DNA from 4 places in the Bacillus jepli genome. Region 1 is predicted to be linked to each of the others. Evidence: riboswitches for the same ligand, from Rfam matches in the RefSeq annotation. Region 1 holds a riboswitch; each other region holds the start of a gene.
What was found. A riboswitch is a leader RNA that binds a small molecule or an ion and turns the genes downstream of it on or off. The one in region 1 is predicted to bind cyclic di-GMP.

Region 1 (5,865 bases):
AATGTAATAGATCGCTATCAAGTGAAAGTGAATGATGTAATTACATATCAAAAAGGACAGCAAACCTTTGTAACCCATAGAGTAGTGGATATAGTCACAAATGGGGGAGATAGATCGTTTCAAACAAAAGGTGACGCCAACAATATAAATGATCAGGAATTAGTATCACCAAATCAGCTAGTGGGGACTTTAAAATATCACATCCCAAAGGTTGGCTATGTTACGAACGTGTTTAACAGTACATGGGGCTTATTTTTAATTGGTGGAGTAATCCTTGTATTTTTCCTAATAAAAAGAGTGAAATTTATTTCGATCAAAAAACAAGTTTGACCCATTTTTATTTAATAGGGTGGATAAGTGTTGTTAAAACGTTCTTTATTAGGAACAATTTATAGGTTTTAACTTTAGAGGGCAAGAATTCAAGACAATGAAATTCAACAATTCCCCTTAAAGTTCAAAATAAAAAAGCCAATGGTACGGAGGTGATTGAGTAATTTTAAAAATAGAATAGTAGAATTCTAGAAATTCGAAGTAGAGAAGTCCAAAAAATAAGGTAGGGGTGTTTAGTTTGAAAAGGAATACAATTTTTATCTTAATCTCAGCTCTGGTTCTTGTAACAGTTGCAACAGTAATAGGAACAGTAGCATACTTTTCGAAGAGCTTTACAAGTGATAATAACGTTGCGAAAGCTTCCGTATTCGATGTTGATGTTGTAGGTGCAAATGGGAAAACGATTGCTGATGAAAATTTTGACTTAGATGAAGAGCTTTACCCAGGTATGGAGAAAAAAGAAGTTTACAGCTTCGACATTCAAAGAAATAACACCAAGCTGCCAGTAGAATATGAGGTAAAACTTTCACCGAGTGGAGACCTTTTCCCAGAGGGTACAACCTCTCCTGTCGCTTTAACATTACAAAGATTGGTTGATGGAAATTGGGAAGATGTAGCTTTCGAAAGAAAATTTAAACCTCAAAACGACGAAGAAAAATTCAAGGTCTTTGTAGAGTGGGAGCATGGTGATAATGATATCGCGTTCCAAGGAAAAACAGGTAACATCAGATTAGAGGTAGTGGCAACTCAAGTCGATCCAGAACCTGTTATAGTTGATTTTGGTAATGCACAACTCACTTTATATAAGGACACCACATCATCTCAAAATACGATTGACTTTGAGAATATTACAAATTTCAAATTAAAAAATAAGAAGACTGGGAAAGAATACGCGGCTGGAACTAGTCCTTCGAATCGTAAATATACCTATGAGATGAAAGATATCCCAGTAGGTGAATACACAATCCATTTCGATATGACAAATGGAATGAGTGTGAAGGAAATTCAGCTTGGGGAGGTATACAAAGAAACAATTTATGATGCAGCAAATAATCCATTTGTCATTACAAAAGATAAAAAAGAATATGCAAAAATTGTATTAAAATCAGATCTTACATTAAAAGAAATTAAAACTTTGAACGACCTAAAAGTCCCATCAAATATCACATTTGATGAATTTAATGCAGCACTCCCAAAACAAGCGACAATTGTGGATTCTGCCGGTCAAGAACATCAGGTTGATTTGAAATGGGATATTCGACCATTTAATTTTGAAAACTATAAAAAACCCGGTACAACTACCTTGTACAGTGAATTTTTCAAACTGCCTGTGAACGTATCTAATTCTGAGCCGTCCCAAAGACTAGAAGTTAAGCTTAAGGTGGTTTTTGAGTAATCAATATCCCATATAAGAATTGGAGAATCTTCCTGAGATAGAGGAGGTTCTCCTTTTTTTAAAAAAAATTTTATCAAAGGTGTAATCCTTCTATAAAGACACAGCCAAAATCTAAAATAGACAAAAATAGCAAAATGGAGACACAAATTTAGATATTCAAGCAAAAACCAAAAAGTAAATGTTGTCGCAGTTGATTACTCAGGCAACAAAACAATCAGCAATTTTAAATCCTACAACCTACGTCAAATACTAGCAATCAATTTTGGTTGCTAGTATTTTTGTGCATGTCTCGCTGGATAAGGAGCTCTGGGAAAATCATTATCGCGCAATTATACCAGCTTAAAGCGCAATTCCTAAAAATAACACGCAATTCTCCAAAATAAAGCGCAAATATCACCATTCATCGCGCAATTCCCCATTATCCTAGTCTTAAGCAAGGGGACCAGTGGAACCGTCCGAGGTCACTGAAAAACGTTTCTAAATAACTGGAAAACGTAGGTTTTTATAAAAAAATACAAAAAACCCCCGATTTTGGTAAAATAGAGTTGTCGAAAAACTATCACCAAAAAGGGGGATTTTTTATGCTTAAAAGCAGAAAACAATTAAGCATGTACTCAATATTATACAATAAAATACCGGATAATCACATCCTTAAGCTAATGGACGAAGCAGTAGATTTTAGTTTTATTAATGAGCTACTTGAAGATTCATATTCTAAATATTATGGAAGACCAGCCAAAGAACCAGAAATGATGGTCAAATTACTGGTTCTTCAACATCTTTATAAATTATCTGACGAGAGAGTTATAGAAGATGCATCATTAAACCTTGCCTATATGTATTTTCTCGGGATAAACCCAGAAGATGATTTACCACATCCTAGTTTATTAGCAAAGTTCAGAGTACATAGATTGCAAGATGTCACATTAGATGAAATCATATTAAAAGTTGTAGAACAATGTGTAGAAAAAGGCATTATTAAAGATGCCGGTATTAGTATTGATACTACTCATTCCGAGGCAAACACCTTTAAGGCAACCCTTTTATTTTAAAAAGCCCATATTGGATCAAATCAAACAAATTGGGGCAAAACCTTATATACCTGTAAGTGCGATGTCTTACCGGTTAGATGAAGAAAGGTTTAGCTACAATAAGGATTCCGATGAATGGTTTTGCGTTCAAGGAAATAAAACAGAAAAAAAGAAATACTACAAAGATAAACGGGGAAAAGAATACTATAAATATTCCTTTGAAAAAGAACAATGTAGAAATTGTCCATTAAGGGAATTGTGCATAAAGGAAAAAAGAGTCGGTAAATTGTTAGAGGTTAGTATTAATACACCAGAGTTTTATGAATACAGCCAGGAAAAAAAGACCGAAGAAATCAAAGAAAAATATAAGGAAAGAGCTTGCCAAGAATGGAAAAATGGCGAAATGAAAAATTTCCACGGGTTAGATCGTGCCAGGGGGTACGGTCTAAGAAGCATGTCTTTACAAGCAAAATTAACTGCATTAGCAGTTAATTTAAAGAGGATAGCCAAGATACTATCCTCTAAAAAACCATCTTTTCCGCAAATAAATGACATTTATTTCAAAAATGAAGAAAAAACTTTTGATTTTCAAATGGCAGCATAGTTGTGAAGCTTTTTTATTATAAATATAGGGACTTTTTCAGTGGATTCGAACCGTCCCTTTGGCTCCGATTTCGACAAAAACCAACAACCTTCCAATACCAAAGTACTATTTACTATAAAAATAGGTCAAAAGACCCTTTTAATAGATTCGCGCACTATTCTATAGTAAATAAGAAGCATACATAAATCGTACGAAATGGCAAAATCATTGAAAAATGATGACGCAAAACTAAAGGGGCTACGGTCTATTGGACTATGCCAGCCAGTTTCCGAACACGAGGCTCCGTCGATTTGTGTTCACAAAATCGAAAGGGGAATATGTGTGAAAAAAGCAATTTACAAAGCGAAATACTATTGGCACAGCATGCAATTTAACAAGAATAGAACCCTATTAGAGGATTGTCTCTCCCAAAAACTCAAATCTCAAATTGAGTCAAAAATGCATTACCATGAGCGTGAAGCAATCAATTACATAGCTAAACTATAAAGCTATAGGAATAACCTACATAACCTGTAATAGACCAACGGAATCACCTTTGGTCTATTATTTTTTCTTTTTAAAAATCCAATCGTCCAATCTTATCATATGCTGTTCAAGTGGATAATTTCATGAATCCATTTGATACAAGCAACATAGTTCCTTATTACCATTTTCAATCTAGGTATTTAGCATTAAAAAATATTCAAAATTTATAAAAAATGGTATATAATAACCTAGTTGGTATTTTTCGACAAATATTTTAATAATTTACCAGGAGGGGAACTAGAGTGAAAAAACGCAAGTGGATTAAGATGCCATTAGTGCTAATCATGTTATTTTCTATTAGTAATCCGTTTACAGGCCAAACAGCGTATGCATCTGAAGAGCTGCCTTCAGATGAACAAGTAGACCAAACAGAAACGGAAACGGTACAACAAGAAAGTGAAGTGTCTGAAGAAACAGCATTAAATGAAGAGGCTGTCGAAAATCCAGTTGAGGAAGCACTATCATCAAATTATTTGAGTGTTAAAGGTGTAACGGATTCAACTGCAACTGTGGAGTGGTTTCGATATATTAATCATAGCGAAGCAGAAAAATACAAGGTTTACTTAAATGATGAACTAATCACAGAAATTGATAATATATATGTATTCCAATTTACATATATCGGACTCCAGCCGGAAACGGATTATACACTAAAAGTTGAAATTGTAAATCAAGATGGCGGTGTTGTGAAAGTCTTAGGATCCGCTACTACTCAGCCTGCTCCAACGGGAAAGGTTATTCCATTCAAAGATGAAACTCTTAAGTCTGTAGTAAAAAGAGAATTAGGCATTGTGGATAGAGAAGTTCGTGCAAGTGACATGAATAATCTTTATAGATTGAATGCTTGGACTGAAGGTATTAAGGATCTTTCAGGCTTGGAATTTGCGTATAATTTAGAAGATCTCAGCCTTAGTGGCAATGAAATTAGCGATATATCATCACTCGCTTATTTATCAAAGTTAAAAACGGTTAGTTTAAATGAGAACGAAATTACTGATTTCAAGGTATTAGAACAACTTCCGAACTTACAATATGTTACACTCTTCGGAAATGGGGAGGAATTTAGTAACGATACGATGAATGTAATCGAACATCTACTTGAAAATAAAGTAGAAGTGGATTGGACATTTTCATGGGAAAATCAAATTAACTTCACAAGTTTAACAGAATCTGAAGGTACATTTACGGTTGATTTTCCGAAAGTTGAGGATCGTGTAAAAAATTATCAAGTATATATCGGAGATGAACTCTTAGGAGAGTTTTTACCTGGAGAAAGCTATACACTTTCAGATTTGCTACCGGACACAGGTTACGAGGTAATTGTCAAAGCAGTTGATGCAAAAGGGTTAATTTGGTCAACTACTCATGGGTATTTAAATACAAAGGCATTTCCATCTGGAGATATTGTTACATTTGCAGACCCTGCATTAGAAGAAGCTGTCCGTAAGGAATTACTCATTTATTCACGTGAATTATATCAAAGTGATCTTAAGATGTTATATTCACTAATAGCTGAACATAGAGGTATTACTGATTTATCTGGTCTAGAAAAGGCTGGAAATTTATCATTTTTAGATTTAAGTGGTAATAAGATTGAAAATCTCGAACTGTTATCAAACCTAACAAATCTATCAAATCTTTATTTAAATTCAAACAATATTTCTGATATTACACCTTTGAGTGGATTGGAGAAATTACGAACCTTAACACTTCGAGGTAATAAGATTGAAGATATTAGTGCTTTAAAAGATTTAACAGCGTTAGCAGAACTGGATTTTTCTAATAATGAAGTAGAAGATATTTCCGCATTATCGACTTTAACAAATATTAGAACCTTATTATTAGGGGAAAATAAGATTAAAGTCATTAGTGTTTTAAAGAATTTGAGAGCGTTAGCAGAACTGGATTTTTCTAATAATCAAGTAGAGGATATTTCTGTCTTATTAGAACTCCCACGATTATATTTTGCAACTGTATAC
Region 2 (5,865 bases), 500 kb from region 1:
TTCGGCATTAACACTGGGAGTAGCGCCTCATATTGACGGCTTACAAGGATATTTTAATTCAGGTGAATCTGCGACCGAGCCTCAATCTGAAGTAATTGAAGCTTCTGGTCCTGTGAAAATCCAACAAACAGCAGTCAATGACTCAATGTCTTCTGTTGCGGATATGGTTGAAGATGCATCGAAAGGTATCGTTGGAATTACGAGTATGCAAGCACAACAAAATCCGTTTAGTAGAAATAACTCACAAAGTGTCCCTAGTGGAACAGGTTCCGGAGTTATTTTCCAAAAGGATGGAGACAAAGCTTATATTGTAACGAATAACCACGTAATCGAAAATGCAAACGAAGTGGAGATCTCACTTTATAATGGTGAAAAAACAATGGCGAAGTTGATCGGTACAGATCCATTAACTGATTTAGCTGTTTTAGAAATTGATGCTAAAAATGTAGAGGCGGTTCTACAATTTGGTGATTCTGAAACTCTACGCCCTGGTGACCAGGTATTTGCAATTGGGAACCCACTTGGACTTGATTTATCAAGAACCGTTACATCGGGGATTGTAAGTGCAAAGGACCGAAGCATTTCTGTTGATACCTCTGCAGGTAGCTGGGAATTAAACGTTATTCAGACTGATGCGGCCATTAACCCTGGTAACAGTGGTGGTGCTCTATTAAATACACAAGGGCAAGTCATTGGAATTAACAGTTTAAAGATTGCCAATAGTGGTGTTGAAGGATTAGGATTTGCCATCCCTAGTAATGATGTCGTACCGATTATTAACAGTTTAATTGAAAGTGGTAAAATTGAGCGTCCATTTATCGGTATCGGATTAGCGGATCTTGGGGAAATACCAAGAATGTATTATGCCGACCTTCCTGAAGATATAAAAGAAGGAGTTATTGTAACAAGTGTTGCACAGAACTCTGCTGCTGAAAAAGCTGGATTAAAAATGACCGACGTGATTGTGAAAATCAATGACACTGAAGTTAAGAGTTCAATGGATCTTCGAAAATATTTATATTCAAAAGTAAAAATTGGTGATGAAATTCAATTGAGCTTTTATCGCGGCGGTAAACTTGAAACAGCAAAACTAACCTTAACAAGCAATAATACAGGAATTGAATAACTTATAGTGGTGAAGGGAATTAAAGAATGGGGAAAACAAAACTAGCCTGGGCCGTTGGGTCAATCTTATGTATTGCACTCATCGCGATCATTGGATTCACATATGTAAAGAAGGATGTAGTTGCAAGTGTAAATGGCGTGGAAATTGAACGCGATGAGCTTCATACATCATTAGAGAAATTTTACGGATCACAGGTTTTAGAGACACTAATCACGAATAAAATCATTGCTCTAGAAGCAGAGAAGGAAAACATAGAAGTTTCTGACGAAGAGATAGATAAGGAGTTGCAGGCATTAATCGACTCCTATGGAGGAGAGGAAACTTTTACGAGTGCCATTGAAGCGAGTGGAGCAACCCGTAAAGATATCGAAAACGATATCAAGCAATTTATTCAAACGAAAAAACTATTGGAACCTAGAATAGTAATTACAGATGATGAGTTAAAAACGTATTTTGAAGAAAACAAGGATTCCTTTGCGCAGTCCGAGCAGGTTCAAGCTAGTCATATCTTAGTTGATGATGAATCAACTGCAAATGAAGTTACGACAAAGCTTAGTGATGGTGCGGATTTTGCAGAATTAGCGAAAGAGTATTCAAAGGATACTGCTAATGCAGAGGCTGGTGGAGAGCTTGGCTATTTCGGAAAAGGTGAAATGGTTGCTGAATTTGAAAATGCTGCATTCTCATTGGGGATTGATGAAATTAGTGACCCAGTAAAAACAGACTTCGGGTACCATATCATCAAAGTGACCGATAAAAAAGAAGCGAAAGAAGCAACCTATGAAGATAGCAAAGACTCCATTTACGCAGTCCTGTTTGATCAAAAAATCTCAGAGGAATACAGTGCGTGGTTAACTGAAAAAACAGAGGAATACAAGATTGAGCGAAATCTATCCTAACTTGATTTAAGGCCCAAACCGAAAATATGGTTTGGGCCATTTTCATTAGTTTTGCAGGAAATACTTCCGACAAATTTTTCTGTTGCCGACAACATTTCCCGGGAAACGACAGCAGGTATTTGATACTGACAGTATTCTATTAAAAGGCGAAATTTTCAAATTTTATTTAATGGATAAATGTGATATTATTTCCATAAATATCAAGTTTCGATAAAAGGAGTGAAATATGAAATTTACAGTTGTATGTCTTTTTATACTATTTATTGTGATTGGAATAGTGAAAAACAAAGATAAGAATTATGCCAAACAAGTGGGGGTGTCATTGATGCTTCTGGGGACTTTGAATGCAATAGCCTTATACAACGTCGACAGTTTTTCAATTGACGATCCTGTACAATACTTAGATATTTTTTTCATTAGTCCAGAACGAATTGACACTTATGGGAATCTATCAATTGGAGTCGCACTAATTGGGCTCATCATCTATCTGTTTTCAGAGATTAAAAGATAGGAGGACTTGCCATGGGCTATATAGAAGAGTTAAGAAAATTGGTTGGCAACCGACCGCTTAATTTGGTTGGTACGGCAGTAGGAGTAATTAATGAAAAAGGAGAAATCTTGCTTCAGCAACGAATAAACGGTGTTTGGGGTGTTCCTGGTGGATTTTTAGAATTGGGAGAATCCACCGAAGAAGCGGGTAGGAGAGAAGTACTAGAAGAAACAGGGCTGCAAATCGGGAAGTTGGATTTAGTAGGCGTGTTTTCTGGAAAAACCCACTTTGTCAAACTCCCAAATGGAGATGAATTTTACCCAATTACCATTGCTTATGTCACAAGAGAGATTGTTGCTGGAAAGCTTGACGTAAATCGTGAAGAAGGATTAGATGCTCAGTTCTTTAGTCTCAGTGCACTTCCCGAAAACATGAATCCACTTATTCCAAATTTACTACAAAAATATCTTCAAACTAGAAAAGTATAAAAAGCACTTGACAATCTATAAAAAAATAAAATTACCAATGTTTTTTTAGTCCGATAGTATGATATGATAGTGGTATGTCATCAAAAGGCCTTTCATTCTTAGTGCTATTAAGAATGAAAAGGGGAATTTTGATTTGAAGAAAAGAACATGGAAGTATGAGGAAATAGAGTTTTTGAAGGATAATGTAGGTCGAATGAAAATCTCTACGATTGCGACTCACCTAGATAGAACGGAAACAGCCGTTGAGTTAAAGATTAAGAGATTAGGGATTTCCAATACGAAGTCCTTCACCGGTCAATTAACGATGCATGAATTGGCAACTCTATTAAAAATTGATCCAAAGTCTGTAAAGCTATGGATTGACAACCATGGATTAAGGTACACAAAAAAGGCAACACGAAATACACGGAAATTTTACTTTATTAAACCTGAAGATTTTTGGGATTGGGCAAAGAACAATAAAGACCGAATTGACTTCTCCAAGATTGAAAAAAATGCGATTGTTCCTGAACCTAGCTGGGTTGAAGGGGAACGTTCCAAGCAAAAGAGGGTCAATTACAGGTCATGGACTACGGTTGAAATTCATTCCATGATCGAACTTGTCGCAATGGGGAAACCATTTTCAGACATCGGCAAAAGATTAAATCGTAGCCCAATTAGCATTCAACGTAAATATCAGCGTATGCGCAACGCCATTAGATAAGCAGAATACCAAACTATACAAAAGGCAAAATTGTTGAAAGACGATGACGCAAAGCCACGGGCCTAAGGAGAATTCTCTATGGCGGCTGGGTTGCTATAGAATGGAAGGGTACCTTTATTTGATGACGAAAAATGGGAGAGTCTAGTTGGAAAACTAGATTCTCCCGTTTTCTTTTTGCTAGATTATTGGTCTAGTAACTTTCTATCTAACTCTTTAACGCCATTCATTATTTGTACTGCAAAACCGACACAAGTAAGAATAATACTTAAAGTAAGAAAATATGCTACAAACATGTAACCTTCACCTCATTACAGTATTTTTTCTATTTCTACTTTTAGTATAGTGCGAACCTGTATAGTAGGCTGTGATGTGTATCACAGATTAGCCTCTTTTTTTGATATTCCTCGTCAAAATTGGAATCAATTCACGTTGTAGTTCTTTTTTTAATGTGATATATTTTTTTAGATAGAAATTGTGATAACGGAAGGAAAATTTACATGAGTTATATAGATGAAGTTCAAAAGCGAAGAACATTTGCCATCATCTCACACCCGGACGCCGGGAAAACGACGATGACTGAAAAATTGCTATTGTTTGGTAACGTGATTCGTGAAGCGGGAACTGTAAAAGGAAAAAAATCAGGGAAATTTGCTGCATCGGACTGGATGGAAATTGAAAAGCAACGTGGAATCTCAGTCACATCAAGTGTTATGAGTTTTCCATATGAAAATTTTTATGTCAATATTTTGGATACACCGGGACACGAGGATTTCAGTGAGGATACCTATCGTACATTAACTGCTGTTGACAGTGTTGTGATGATTATTGACTCCACAAAAGGTGTTGAACCACAAACGATTAAGCTTTTCAAAGTTTGTCGAATGAGAGGAATTCCGATTTTTACATTCATTAATAAGCTTGACCGTGAAGGAAAGGATCCACTTGATCTGTTAGCGGAAATTGAAGAGGTGCTAGGGATTGAATCCTATCCAATGAACTGGCCAGTTGGTATGGGAAAACGATTTTTAGGGATTGTCGACCGTTATAACAATCGGTTCGTTCATTTTACTGGGAATGAAGATGAAAAAATCATTCCATTACAGGAGCTAGAGGACGGCAAACATCCAGAGATTACTGAAAGCCCGATTTATGACAGTGCACAAGACGAATTACTCTTATTAGACGAAGCTGGAAACAATTTTGATGTAGAGCGTGTAGCTAAGGGTGAACTTACACCTGTATTCTTTGGTAGTGCGCTCGCAAACTTTGGTGTAGAAACATTTTTCAATACATTTTTACAATTTGCCTCAGCACCGAAGCCTCGTAAAACAAACCTTGGATTAGTTCCACCAGAGGACGAAATGTTCTCCGGGTATATTTTTAAAATCCAGGCAAATATGAATACGAAGCATCGTGACCGGATTGCGTTCCTACGTGTCTGCTCCGGAAAGTTTGAGCGTGGAATGAGCGTTAACATCACTCGTACCGGTAAATCAATCAAATTGAATCAAACCCAACAATTTATGGCGGCAAGCCGTGAAACAGTTGATGAGGCATATCCTGGCGATATTATCGGAATTTATGACCCGAACGTCTATCAAATCGGTGATACATTGACGGCAGGTAAAGAAGATATGCATTATCAGGAGCTACCTGTGTTTCCACCGGAAATGTATCGTAAGGTTCGCGTAAAGAACGTGATGAAGGCGAAGCAATTTAGAAAAGGAATTGAGCAACTCGTTCAAGAAGGTGCGATTCAATTATTCAGACAGGAATCAAATGATGAATTTATTCTTGGTGCGGTTGGTCAGCTCCAATATGATGTGTTTGAATATCGATTAGAGGCAGAATACAATGTCGCAGTTGAATTCACTACCCTTGGAAATCGGATTCCAAGATGGATTGCGAACAAGAATGTCGATACACGCCTGTTCGATTCAAGAAGTTTACTTGTTCGTGACCGAAATGAGCGCTATGTAGTTTTATTTGAAAATGACTTTACCTATCGTTATTTCCAAGATAAAAACAAGGACATCGAACTCATTGATTTATTTGAAAGTAACGACTATAAAGGTGTTTAAAATAAATCGCCCAGAAACTTTTCTGGGCGATTTATTTTATGAAAGGATGCAGAAATTTGTTTCGAAAAATCGATTAGG
Region 3 (5,865 bases), 720 kb from region 1:
GTACTGCTGACCCTAATTTTGTAGAAATTACACCTAAGCCTTTGGATTGGCCATATAATGTCCAGATTGAAAACATCACTCATAAAGAAGCACAGGAGATAGTAAGAATGATTCAATCTCGTTATAAAGCAGCAAAGGTGTACGGTGTGTTAAAGTAAGGTAAAATGAAGTTATAAGTTGCAGAAGTCTTGGGTATAAAAGTTACTAAGGACGTGATGATATGCAACATGAAGAAAATTTTCCAAAAGGACTTTTCTGGGGAACGCTACTCAGTATACCTTTGTGGTTATCGTTTTTTGGATGGATAATGATATTTCTAATTGGTTAAGTTATTAATACTCCAATTATTTTCCCTTAGTAGTAGCCCTGTCTCTCCGGAGATGGGGCTTTTTTATTTTAGTTAAAATGTTGAGAAGTGTGACAAACTTAACTGCATTTGGTTATTCTTAGATTTATAATCAAGTTGAGGATTGCGTGGAAGTCAGAAAGGAGGATGCTGGCTTCGCGCAAAAGCACCTGTTTGAGATGGACAGATAGGTGGCTTTTTATGAAATTAAAAGCCCCCACATTAAGGTGAGGACTCGCAATATTAGTTAGCTTATCTTATTCCTTTGTTTTACTTGATAATTGTGTAATGCAATGTTTAATCTTTTGATGTCATTTACAGATAAATCAACAAACTGTACGCCATATGATATCGACTGTCCTTTAATATGATCTTCTCTTCGGATAATTTTACCTTTTAATTCGAATTCCTCATCCTGGAAATTAAAGCTTATTTTCATAATAATGTTGTATTTAACTGGGAATTCATAAGATGTTATAAATTTCAGACCACCTATACTTAAATCCTCAATTACACCATTAAATGACTTGTTTTTTAGTTTTCCTAAAGAATTATTACCAAAATCTATCAAAGTAAAGGAACCTTCAATTCCAGGTAGGGCGATTCTATAGGACTTTCTTTTATCAACTGGTTTGAATCTATTTTCTTTAACTAATTGACTTTTTAATGATTTATTATTTTTGCTTAAAGTTTCAATTAAATGACCTTGTTTTAGTAATTTACGTTCATCTCTAAGAAATAATATTAACAAAAAAATCAAAATTATAGTTTGTGATAAAACTATGTAGCTCAAAAATATCACCTCATTTAAACAACTTGAATGGCTTTAGGTCTTCCTAAAATAAAGCCTTGACCATATTTAACACCAATAGCTTTTGCAATTGCTAAATCCATTTCAGTTTCAAGTCCTTCAAGTACTAAATTAATATTATGATTATTAGTGTAATGAAGAATTGTCTTGATTAATTCCTGTTTTTTAGGTTCCCTATACAAGTTGTTAGAAAAATATTTATCTAACTTAATAAAATCCGGATCAAGCTCAATTATGGATTTGAGATTGGAATTTCCTTTTCCGACATCATCAATTGCAAAGAGTATTCCCTCTGATTTTAATTTTGAAATACTCTCTTTTAAACTAGAATAATCAGTAATTGTTTCCATTTCACTAATTTCAAAGATGACTTGTTGACTAAAGTAGTTGTTATCGGTAATAATTTTCTTTATAAAGGGTAGGAAATTTGTATTTGTAAGGGTAGATGGAAATACATTTAAAAACAAATATCCGTCCTTTTTTGAAAATCCTGCCGAATGGTAGGTAAATGCAGCTTTATGAATAGACCGCGAATCTAATTCATAGAGCTGTTTTTCTTTTTTTGCAAGGTTAAAAGTTTCTTCGGGATTTACATAATCTGAGGTTCTAAGGAGTCCTTCAAATCCTATCCTTGTCCATGTATGAATATCAATAATAGGCTGGAAAAAGTGTGAAAATAATTCATTTTGAATCAAATCACTAATCATTTTTAGTAATCACCCCTTTCATTCTAATTTTCTGAATAAAAAAAGATGACTACACCGAAATAAAACGGGAGTCATCTTTTCTCCGCTAATTTCGGTAACTCGACTACCATAGCAAGATTGCTTTAGGTTCGTAGCTTTGCGTCCTTATCTTTCGATAAGTTTGCCTTTATCGTATAGCATATTCAAATGTAATCCTTTTTCCATATTCTAGAATAAGACAAAAATCGAAAAATTTCAACATAAATAGACAAATAGATTAGTAATGAATAAAGAAAAAGTCGTTTTATGTCGAATGTTGTGTATTTTTATTATGAAACATTCGTGTTTCTGTCACATTTGTAAAAAGGTTTGTCCCTTAGCTTATTGAATACTTTTAAGTAAGGGGATGTTAATATGATTATTAATACAGAAATTAAAGAATTAACCGCAATTCAGGAATTTAGCAATGGTAAATTTGACAGTAGCAGAGATTACAAATGGTCAGTTTGATGTGTTTGTATTGCCAACGCAGTGGGGACATCAAGAAGTAAGGGTTACAAAATCGGGTAACAAAGAAGAAATTGTAACTGAAGCATTGAAGGAATTTGAGGAATTGAATAAAGTTAAATTATCATGAAAAAAGGCCCTGTCTCTTAGCTGAGGTAGGGCTTTCTCATATTAGAATTGGTTTTGGGTCCAGGACTCATTCTAAATGCTGGATAAATATCGGTAATTAGTGTATATTTATTCCTGTCGTGATTTTATTGAAAGGAGAAATATCCAGTGAGGCGTCTTACAGATCAACTATTAATTGAAGCATATGATCAAGCCAATAAATTAAAGTTGAATAATGAATTCATTTCCCTTTTGAAGACTGAGATGCAAAGAAGGAACCTTAACGATAATAACCATCACGAAACTCCATTGTACTCTTCAAAATACACCTCAAGATTAACTACATAAAAGAATACAATCTCGGACTCTTGCATTGAAATCATACTATAATAAATGGATTAAAAAAGCCTTATCTCTTATTGTGATAGGGCTTTTAAAACGGCAAATCATCCTTCGGTGGTATTCTCCTTATCTGCCTCGTTAATTCCGTTATATCCTTATTTCCTTCATAAAGAACCTTCTTTATTAATGTTTCCCTATATCCAGTTTGTTTGATTATGTCCTGTATGTACTGATAGGCGATGATGGCCACAGTAAGATCAGGGTTATTTTTATATTCCCTTGGATTGATATCAAAAGCCCCACCACTTCGAAGTTTGCTCCCCTCGATGTCTAAAAACACATCTATATTTACTTTCATAATAATCTTCCTTTTTTTCTAAAAATCATATCATAAAACGGTCATACGAGTCATACCCTGTACAAAGGGGGTGGGACAATTGAGTAGTAATAGGAGTAAAAATAAAGTAGTAAAATCAGTGTCTTTTAATATCACAAATGAAGAAGATGTAAAGTTTTTAGAACACATTGGCGAAACGAATTTTAGCGGCTATGTTAAAGACCTTATAAGAGAAGATGTTAGGCGCCGTAACCAACCATTGAAAATCGTAAAAAAGACAGAGAGAGGGGGAGTTAAAATTGATTTAAGGGGTAGTAATACCCCTCCCTCCTCTCGGGCTCTCGTGTAACACTGTAACACGGTTGACGTTGTCAATTGACACTACTTTTTCAAAAGGAGAGAAAAGAGATGGGAGTAGAGGAGTTAATTGAAAAGCTAATGGAGTATTCAGCGAATAGCATGAAATTGTTTCAAGAAGATAAAATAAGCCACGAAGAAATGGAGAGAAGGGTAGCGAGTGTGCACTTGCAGTTGATGGAGTTTAACAAGGCTGGTGTCGGTGTATGATAGAAGGGAAGGGACTAGGTAGTAAGAAAATTAACCGTGTGAACTTGTCTCTGTCGAATAGTTATAACAAAAAATTGAATCGACTGGCTACAGCTTGCAATATGAAGCCTACGACATTAGCAGCTCGATTAGTTGAGTTGAGCCTGGACAATAATAAGCTTGTCTCACAGTTGCAGGATGAGTATTGCACACATCATGCTTATCGAGTCATACCGGTAAAAAAATATGGCAGTAATGATATCGAATACTTGCTTCAGGGGGACTGATCATGAGCTGGATGTATTTTGTATCAGGTGGCATTTCCTTTATGTTTGCTTATTTCTTATTTACTGGAGAAAGAGAAAATGACGCAGATGATTCAGAAGAAAATGATGATATAGAGGTGAATGATCATAAAACAAGAAGAGTTGAATTATCATGCCAAACATGCCGGAAATTAAAATGGCATAGAGAGATTGAAACGTACTTATTTGAATGCATGAAATGTAAAAGAAGAGTCGATTTAAGAAAGAAAGTGTCTTGAAAAAAAGAGCCTATCAAATTGATAAGCTCATGATGAATAGTGATACCATTAATGATACCGTTTTTTAATAAAAACATAAAAAAGTAATGAAAAATTGATTGCACATATATTCATAAACCTTGATTTTATGCACTTATACGTTTATCATTCGTTTATACATAGTCGAGATGGAAGGTTCAATCGGATAATAAATCAAAGAAACTCGTTTGAGAGACGGTGCGGAAAAAGTTGTGTAAATAGGTTTCAAATCAATCCTCCTTGGCAAGAATTAGGATAAATAATTTTTGCCAAGGAGGTTTTTTCTACATGAAATTACCAAAGGAATTAATCAGAGAAATTGTAAAGGAACAAAAATTCACTAGTACCAATCAAATCATGGAAACGATCAAAGAAATGTTTTCCGATGTATTGGAGGAAGTGCTCCAATGTGAAATTGATGAGCAACTGGGTTATGAAAAGCATCAACGTCGAAATGATGGACCTAATAATTATCGAAATGGTTCAACAAAACGGAAACTAAAAACACAATTTGGTGAAGTTGAAGTAAATGTTCCTAGAGACAGAAATGGCTCGTATGAGCCGCAAATTTTGGACAAATACCAAAGAAATGTGGACGGACTAGAAGAAAAGATTCTTTCCCTTTACGCTCATGGTATGTCTACAAGGGATATCAAGGAACAAGTCAAGGATCTCTATAATATTGAGATTTCCTCAGAGCTAGTTAGTAAGATTAGTGAAAAGATTATGCCACAAGTAAATGAGTGGCAGAGCCGTCCACTTGAAGCCTATTATCCTTTTATTTTTATGGATGCCATTCATTATAAAATTCGGGATAATCACCAAATTGTCTCGAAGGCAGCTTATGTTGTTTTGGGAATTAACAATGAAGGATATAAGGAAATATTGGGTATTTGGGTTGGTGGAAATGAAAGTAGTAAGTTTTGGTTAGGTGTGTTGAACGATTTGAAAACGAGAGGCGTTAAAACAGTTAATCTTTTCTGCGTAGATGGGCTTACAGGGTTTAGAGAGGCCATTCAAGCTGTGTATCCTTTCGCTAGTATTCAACGTTGTATCATTCACCAGATTCGTTCAAGTACAAAATACGTTTCTTATAAACATTTAAAAGAATTTGTCGCTGACTTAAAATTAATCTATACTTCCATCAACGAGGAATCGGGAATGGAAAGGCTCATAGAATTTAAAGAAAAATGGGGTAAAGAGTATCCATCTGCCGTAAAATCATGGGAAGAAAATTGGGATATTTTAGCTACCTTCTTTGCATATCCTCCAGAAATTAGGAGAATAATATATACTACGAATATTATCGAAGGACTACATCGTCAATTTAGGAAAGTGACAAAAACAAAGTCTATTTTTCCTAATGATGATAGTTTAAGAAAGATGCTTTATTTAGCATCTCAAAACATTACCAAAAAATGGACGATGCGTTACCGTAATTGGGACATGATCTTGAGCCAGCTTGAGATATTGAACCAAACATCATAATTGGGGACTCTGTCCCCAAACCCCTGAAGTTTAACGCATTTGTTTTCCCTAAAACGGACAAAAATAACGGACAGATCAAGTCCGTCCGTTTTAGTGTAAAAACCATAAAACCGCTCAGGTTGCACTTCTGCA
Region 4 (5,865 bases), 910 kb from region 1:
CAACCAAAGATGTTTATGCTTCGTTCTAGTGATTAAATAGGCTGTAGGGTATGCGACCAATAATGAGACAGCTGTTATTAAAAAGGCATACCAAAATGAGCTTAATGTCATCTTTAGATAAGTTGGTGTGAAAAATGTTTTGTAATTTATTAATGATAGATTTCCCTCTATATCAAAAAATGAATAATAGAGAACAAGTGTAATCGGAGCAATAACAAATACAAGAATCCATAGTGCATAAGGGATAAAATATATATTGCGAGTCAGCTTATTTTCCATGGCTTTCCCCGTCCACATATGCCTCTAAGCGACGATCATATTCTTCCTCTGTTTCACCAATCCGCATAACATGAATCGCCTCTGGATCAAAGTAAAGTCCGATTTCATCGCCAACTTTAGCTTTCTTTGTAGAGTGTACAAGCCACTCATTTCCATCCTTATCAAAGCCGCAAATTTCATAGTGAACCCCTCTAAAAAGCTGAGAATCTACAACAACTTGAAGCTTTCCTTTTTCAACAGAGGTTATTTCTAGATCTTCAGGACGGATGACAATTTCAACAGGCTCATTGTCTGAAAAACCTTGGTCAACACAATCAAATGTCTTTCCAACGAATTCAACTAAAAAGTCTCGATGCATTTTTCCTTTTACGATATTCGATTCTCCGATAAAATCAGCGACAAAGCGATTGATGGGTTCGTCATATATATCGATAGGGGTGCCACTTTGTTGTATGTCTCCTTTATTCAATACAAATATCTCATCAGACATAGCAAGTGCCTCCTCTTGGTCATGTGTGACAAAGATAAAGGTAATACCAAGTCGCTTTTGAAGGTCACGGAGTTCATATTGCATTTCTGTACGGAGCTTTAAATCAAGTGCTGACAATGGCTCATCCAATAAAATAATCTCAGGCTCGTTCACAATCGCTCGAGCAATTGCCACACGTTGTCTTTGACCACCCGACATTTCTCTAATTTCGCGGTTTTCATAGCCAGTAAGATTGACAAAGCTTAGGGCTTCTTTCACTTTTTTATCGATTTCAGATTGCTTCATTTTTTTTATTCGTAAGCCAAAGGCAACATTTTCATATACATTAAGATGTGGAAATAAAGCATAATCCTGAAACACTGTATTAACCTGACGCTTATTGGCAGGTGTGGTGTTTACTTTTTTGCCATTAAAATAAACCTCTCCATCTGAGGGTTCGATAAATCCTGCGATCAAACGCAAAATCGTTGTTTTTCCACATCCGGATGGACCAAGAAGGGTATAAAACTTTCCTCTTTCAATTTCAAAGCTGACATTGTTAAGGACAGGTGGGTCATTGTCATATTGTTTCGTCACATTTTTAAATTGGATAATAGGTATACTGGTCATAGCAACCCCCTTCTTTCTATATAAAATAAGGTAATAGTTTTTGTGTAATCCGGCATAATTATACACGAATCGGCAAAAAATTCAATAACATTCATAAAGTCAAGTGTAAAAATATAAATGGAGTGATCGTATATAGACCGAAAAAAGAATCTAGTAAATTGGTAGTAGGAATAAATTAACATTTTTAGAAAAAGGTGAGGTTAATTTCATTGACCAAATGTGAAAATAGAAATATAATTATAGTACAATTTGAAATAATCTTTCTTTAAAGATAATTGTATAAAGGAAAGGCAAATTCATTGAAAGATGAAGACGCAAAACTATAGGGGCTTAGTCCAGTTGGACATGCCAGCCAGTTGCCGAGTAAAACTCGTATCGTAAGAGCGAAGATTAATCGGTGTGTGATTAGTCTTTTTTTTTATACCATTAAGTATATTGTTGTTACTATTTTACTAGATTTTTGGATAAATTAGCATGTTCAAAAGGAAGGGGAAAAGGACCGCGTCGACGAAACGCCATGACCAGTGCCATTTTCAACCGGTTTTTTGAACATTCTTTAAAAAAATTTGGAAGTGATTATGCATGAAGAAAACCATCCAGAATCTGAACGTACTAAGAAAACTGAGTGAATTAGTCGAAAAGGTTGGTTTCGAAAAGAACCTGATTTCTGACGAAACTCGTAGCTTTTTTGACGAGATTGGTCAGGAACAAGAGGAACAAAAGATTACTAGCACCCTTTTAACCCAACTCCAACAAATGAACGAACAAATGGAAAATATGCATTGGATGAACAAGCATTACCGTATCCTTCATGAATTTGCCCAAATTTGCAGCAAAACTTTAAATGAAAGCGTTCTTCTTCAAAAGTCCTACGAGATGGTATCACGCGTTATGCCAACGGACTCGTTTTATATTGCCCTGCACAATCCTGGTGATGCACAAATTCAAATGATTTTTATTATGGATAACGGTGAACCTGCCCCACCAAGTACCGTGGAGTTTGGTGAAAATTACACATCAAAGGTTATAAAAACACGAGAAATCGTTCACCTCAAGCATCGAAATCAAAACATTGAGTATGATACGAAAATGGGAGAAGGAGAGCAAGACACAAGGTCTTGTTTATTCGTACCAGTTGTGATGGATGATCAAGTAAAAGGTGTCATTTCAGCACAAAGCTATAGGGATTTCGCCTATCGGAAGGAACACGAGGACCTTTTGCAAATGATCGGTGCTCAAGTTATCAATTCGATTGAAACAGCACGATTATACGGAAAAATTTACACAATGTCCCGCACAGACGAATTAACAGGTTTAAAAAACCATCGTGCTTTCCATGAGGATTTAGGACAATTAATTCGAAATGATGATGGCGAGATTACAGTTATGATGATCGATTCTGATGATTTAAAGCAAGTAAATGACCGCTTCGGCCATGATGCGGGTGATTTATATTTAAAAATACTTGCAGACGGCATGAAAACACTTTGCAATGATAAGATGGAAGGCTATCGATATGCGGGGGATGAGTTCATGATTCTTATTAAAACCCGCATTGATTTGGGTGTGAAGGACATCTACTATAAGTTAAACGAGTATTACTCGGAACACCCACTCATCGTTGATGATGAAAAAATCACCGTTTCAATCAGCACTGGTGTTGGTGTCTATCCGTATAATGGAACAACTGTGGATGCGTTGAAGAAGGCAGCAGATCAAGCCCTTTACGCTGCAAAAGAGAATGGAAAAAATCGAATAGTCGTGGCGAATTAAAAAAGCTCATCCATTTGGATGAGCTTTTTTAATTTTAGTTAATATGGGCAATGATGCCTTCTTCATCGTCTAATACAAGCTTGATTCCTGCATATGGGTCTCGATTCAGAAATTCTCCAAGCCATAAACGAATCGCTTCGATTAGGTTTGCCATGATGAGAACCTGTTTGCGATCGTTGACATATGCTTCAGCGGAGAACCCGTAGTCATCATCATACATAAGCTCTACTTCGACTTCTTCTGGCTTTACTTGTTTTTTCAAGCCAATATAAACACAAACCGCATTAATAATTTCTTGTTCAGAAAGAATTAACGTCTCCATGGGTCTGCCTCATTTTTCTTACGATCTCTAATCATCACGAAGATTTTACGAATGATGACAATCAGAACATAAATCGCTATAACGTTAATCATTAATCCTAAAAATGAGCCGAGCATTCCCATTCCACCTAGAAGACCACCAAACAGGAACCCTGCAAGTCCACCAAGCATAAGGCCTTTCATTAATCCACCAGACATGAATCCACCTTTAGGATTTGTAGTAGTAGACTTGTTTGTCACATTATTATCTGCCTTTTTCTTTTGTTGTTGTTGGAAGTTGGATTTATTTGTGTTTCCTATATTATTATTAAACCCTCTCTTACCTGACTTATAGCCTTTTGCTTCAACAGTTGTTGTTTGGTCTTGGAAGACAAAGTTTCCAAGTGGCGAAAGAATCAGAGTAAGTGCTACCATAGCCGCTAAAACCTTTTTCATATAAATGTGTACCTCCATAAGTTAGTATTGATATTTTTACTATTATAACCTAATATCGTGAAATTCTCTTGTAATTCACCTTCCTCAGTTTTCTACTTTATATACGATGATAAAGGGGGAAGGTTTCATTTTATGGATAAAAATGATGTTGGTAAATTGTAACAAAATCATTAAGGCTAAAAGTTTTTCAATAGAAATTTAAAATAAAGAGTTGATATAAAAAATCCCTTTTCAGGTCGTTTTCACTATAGACGCAGGTAAAAGATGGTTTTCTTATCCTAAGGGCTATAAAAATGGTATAGTATATTTGTAGGAATAGAAGGCAGGAAAGAGGATATATAATGAAAACAGAAGTGCAGTTACAAAAAACATCCCTCATAGCTGATCTTAAATCCCTTTTTAAGGCAGGAGTTTTACTAGCGAATGTTCTACCTGTGTTTTCAGGATTTTGGTTAGCCATTTATTTTACGGGTGCATCATTTCAGGAAAATTTAGGATTGTTTCTATATACAATGGTTGGAAGTACGCTCGTTATGGCGGGGGCTCTAATCATAAACAATTGGTATGATGTTGACATCGACACAGTCATGGACCGTACAAAAAAACGACCAACTGTAACTGGTCATTTTTCATTGAACTTTGTATTGGCTTTAGGCATTATTTGTACAGTATTAGGATTCGTTTCTCTACTTTTCACCACCTATGAAGCCGTCTTTTTTACGTTTGTGGGCTGGTTCACGTATGTCATATTGTACACAATGTGGTCCAAGCGCAGATTTACGATAAATACTGTGATTGGGAGTGTATCAGGCGCCGTTTCTCCATTAATGGGCTGGGCTGCTGTTGCACCGATTGATCATACTGTCCCAATTGTGCTCTTTTTGATTTTATTTGTGTTTCAAATGCCGCATACGTATGCAATTGCGATAAGAAAGTATGACGAATATAAGGCTGCAAACGTTGCGATGCTCCCGGTCGTTCGGGGGTTTGAGGTAACGAAGAAACATTTTCTGTTCTGGGTTATTTGTCTGTTTCCACTACCCTTCTTTTTAGGCGAACTAGGAAAGGTTTTTGTCGTCCTTGCGACTTTGCTTAATATCGGGTGGATCATCTTGAGTATTAAAGGTTTTTCTGTCAAGGATGATATAAAATGGGCTCGCTGGAATTTCCTTTATTCCGTGAACTATATCTTAATTATCTTCCTATTAATGGTCATTGTTACATTGCCAAAGTATCTTGGGTGAAATCAATTGAAACCTCGCTGCATTATTGATGTGGCGGGGTTTTTTTCGTTTTTTATACAGCTGTTGAAGGGCGATAGAGGATGCTTCAGTAGAAAGCGGTCTAGAGCACCATCTGCCTCCTAATAAAAGGAAAGTGTGAACCCTCAAGGTGGTTCAGAGTGCCACCAACCTCCTAATAAAAGGAAAGGGCGTACCCTCAAAGTGTCCTAGAGTGCTATCAGCCTCCTAATAAAAGGAAAGGGCGTACCCTCAAAGTGTCCTAGAGTGCTATCAGTCTCCTAATAAAAGGAAAGTGCGAACCCTCAAATTGTTCTAGAGAGTCAAGCCCTTAATTTTGTGTAAAATTAATTCTATGGCTAACAATATTTATCAGGATATTAGATTTATTTGTGTTAAGGGATTGATTTGTATTGGTTGGAAGGGGGTACCCCCTTCCAACCAATACAAATTTCGCGCGCTTCGCGCTCTATCTCTTTTTGATAGGTAGTTTTTTCATCAATTGTTTCTCTTCGTAGTCCATTAATACAGCTCCAATTAGGCGAAAGGCAGATTGAGTGTTAGGAAAAATTCTTATGACTCTTTCTCTTCGCCGGACTTCTTGGTTCAATCGTTCCAATGAATTTGTACTGTGTATATAAGGATGATATGGAGCTGGCTCGTTTAAATATTGGATGGCATCTTCGAAGCCTTCTTCTAAAATTTGTATTGCTTTTT

Region 2: another riboswitch for cyclic di-GMP. It lies ahead of ABC371_RS09975 (peptide chain release factor 3); the one in region 1 lies ahead of ABC371_RS07420 (leucine-rich repeat domain-containing protein).
Region 3: another riboswitch for cyclic di-GMP. It lies ahead of ABC371_RS11170 (EAL domain-containing protein); the one in region 1 lies ahead of ABC371_RS07420 (leucine-rich repeat domain-containing protein).
Region 4: another riboswitch for cyclic di-GMP. It lies ahead of ABC371_RS02800 (sensor domain-containing diguanylate cyclase); the one in region 1 lies ahead of ABC371_RS07420 (leucine-rich repeat domain-containing protein).

Annotation. Positions count from the first base shown of each region.
Region 1 is NZ_JBDFMO010000001.1:1,475,661-1,481,525, forward strand. It holds gene ABC371_RS07405 (signal peptidase I) at 1-330, shown strand, start outside; gene ABC371_RS07410 (hypothetical protein) at 569-1,726, shown strand; partial or broken gene ABC371_RS07415 (transposase) at 2,308-3,283, shown strand; cyclic di-GMP riboswitch class I at 3,549-3,634, shown strand; gene ABC371_RS07420 (leucine-rich repeat domain-containing protein) at 4,129-5,865, shown strand, end outside.
Region 2 is NZ_JBDFMO010000001.1:1,975,513-1,981,377, forward strand. It holds gene ABC371_RS09950 (S1C family serine protease) at 1-1,126, shown strand, start outside; gene ABC371_RS09955 (peptidylprolyl isomerase) at 1,153-2,025, shown strand; gene ABC371_RS09960 (hypothetical protein) at 2,252-2,536, shown strand; gene ABC371_RS09965 (NUDIX hydrolase) at 2,548-3,003, shown strand; gene ABC371_RS09970 (DNA-binding protein) at 3,137-3,706, shown strand; cyclic di-GMP riboswitch class I at 3,720-3,804, shown strand; gene ABC371_RS09975 (peptide chain release factor 3) at 4,204-5,787, shown strand.
Region 3 is NZ_JBDFMO010000001.1:2,198,057-2,203,921, forward strand. It holds gene ABC371_RS11160 (peptidoglycan recognition protein family protein) at 1-158, shown strand, start outside; gene ABC371_RS11165 (PilZ domain-containing protein) at 594-1,139, opposite strand; gene ABC371_RS11170 (EAL domain-containing protein) at 1,154-1,864, opposite strand; cyclic di-GMP riboswitch class I at 1,955-2,039, opposite strand; gene ABC371_RS11175 (hypothetical protein) at 2,310-2,480, shown strand; partial or broken gene ABC371_RS11180 (sporulation histidine kinase inhibitor Sda) at 2,627-2,743, shown strand; gene ABC371_RS11185 (hypothetical protein) at 2,892-3,158, opposite strand; gene ABC371_RS11190 (hypothetical protein) at 3,238-3,486, shown strand; gene ABC371_RS11195 (hypothetical protein) at 3,546-3,704, shown strand; gene ABC371_RS11200 (hypothetical protein) at 3,701-3,970, shown strand; gene ABC371_RS11205 (hypothetical protein) at 3,973-4,227, shown strand; gene ABC371_RS11210 (IS256 family transposase) at 4,534-5,733, shown strand.
Region 4 is NZ_JBDFMO010000001.1:562,710-568,574, reverse strand. It holds gene ABC371_RS02810 (ABC transporter permease) at 1-279, opposite strand, end outside; gene ABC371_RS02805 (ABC transporter ATP-binding protein) at 269-1,378, opposite strand; cyclic di-GMP riboswitch class I at 1,658-1,742, shown strand; gene ABC371_RS02800 (sensor domain-containing diguanylate cyclase) at 1,961-3,151, shown strand; gene ABC371_RS02795 (YxcD family protein) at 3,186-3,473, opposite strand; gene ABC371_RS02790 (hypothetical protein) at 3,461-3,907, opposite strand; gene cyoE (heme o synthase) at 4,249-5,151, shown strand; gene ABC371_RS02780 (IS256 family transposase) at 5,618-5,865, opposite strand, start outside.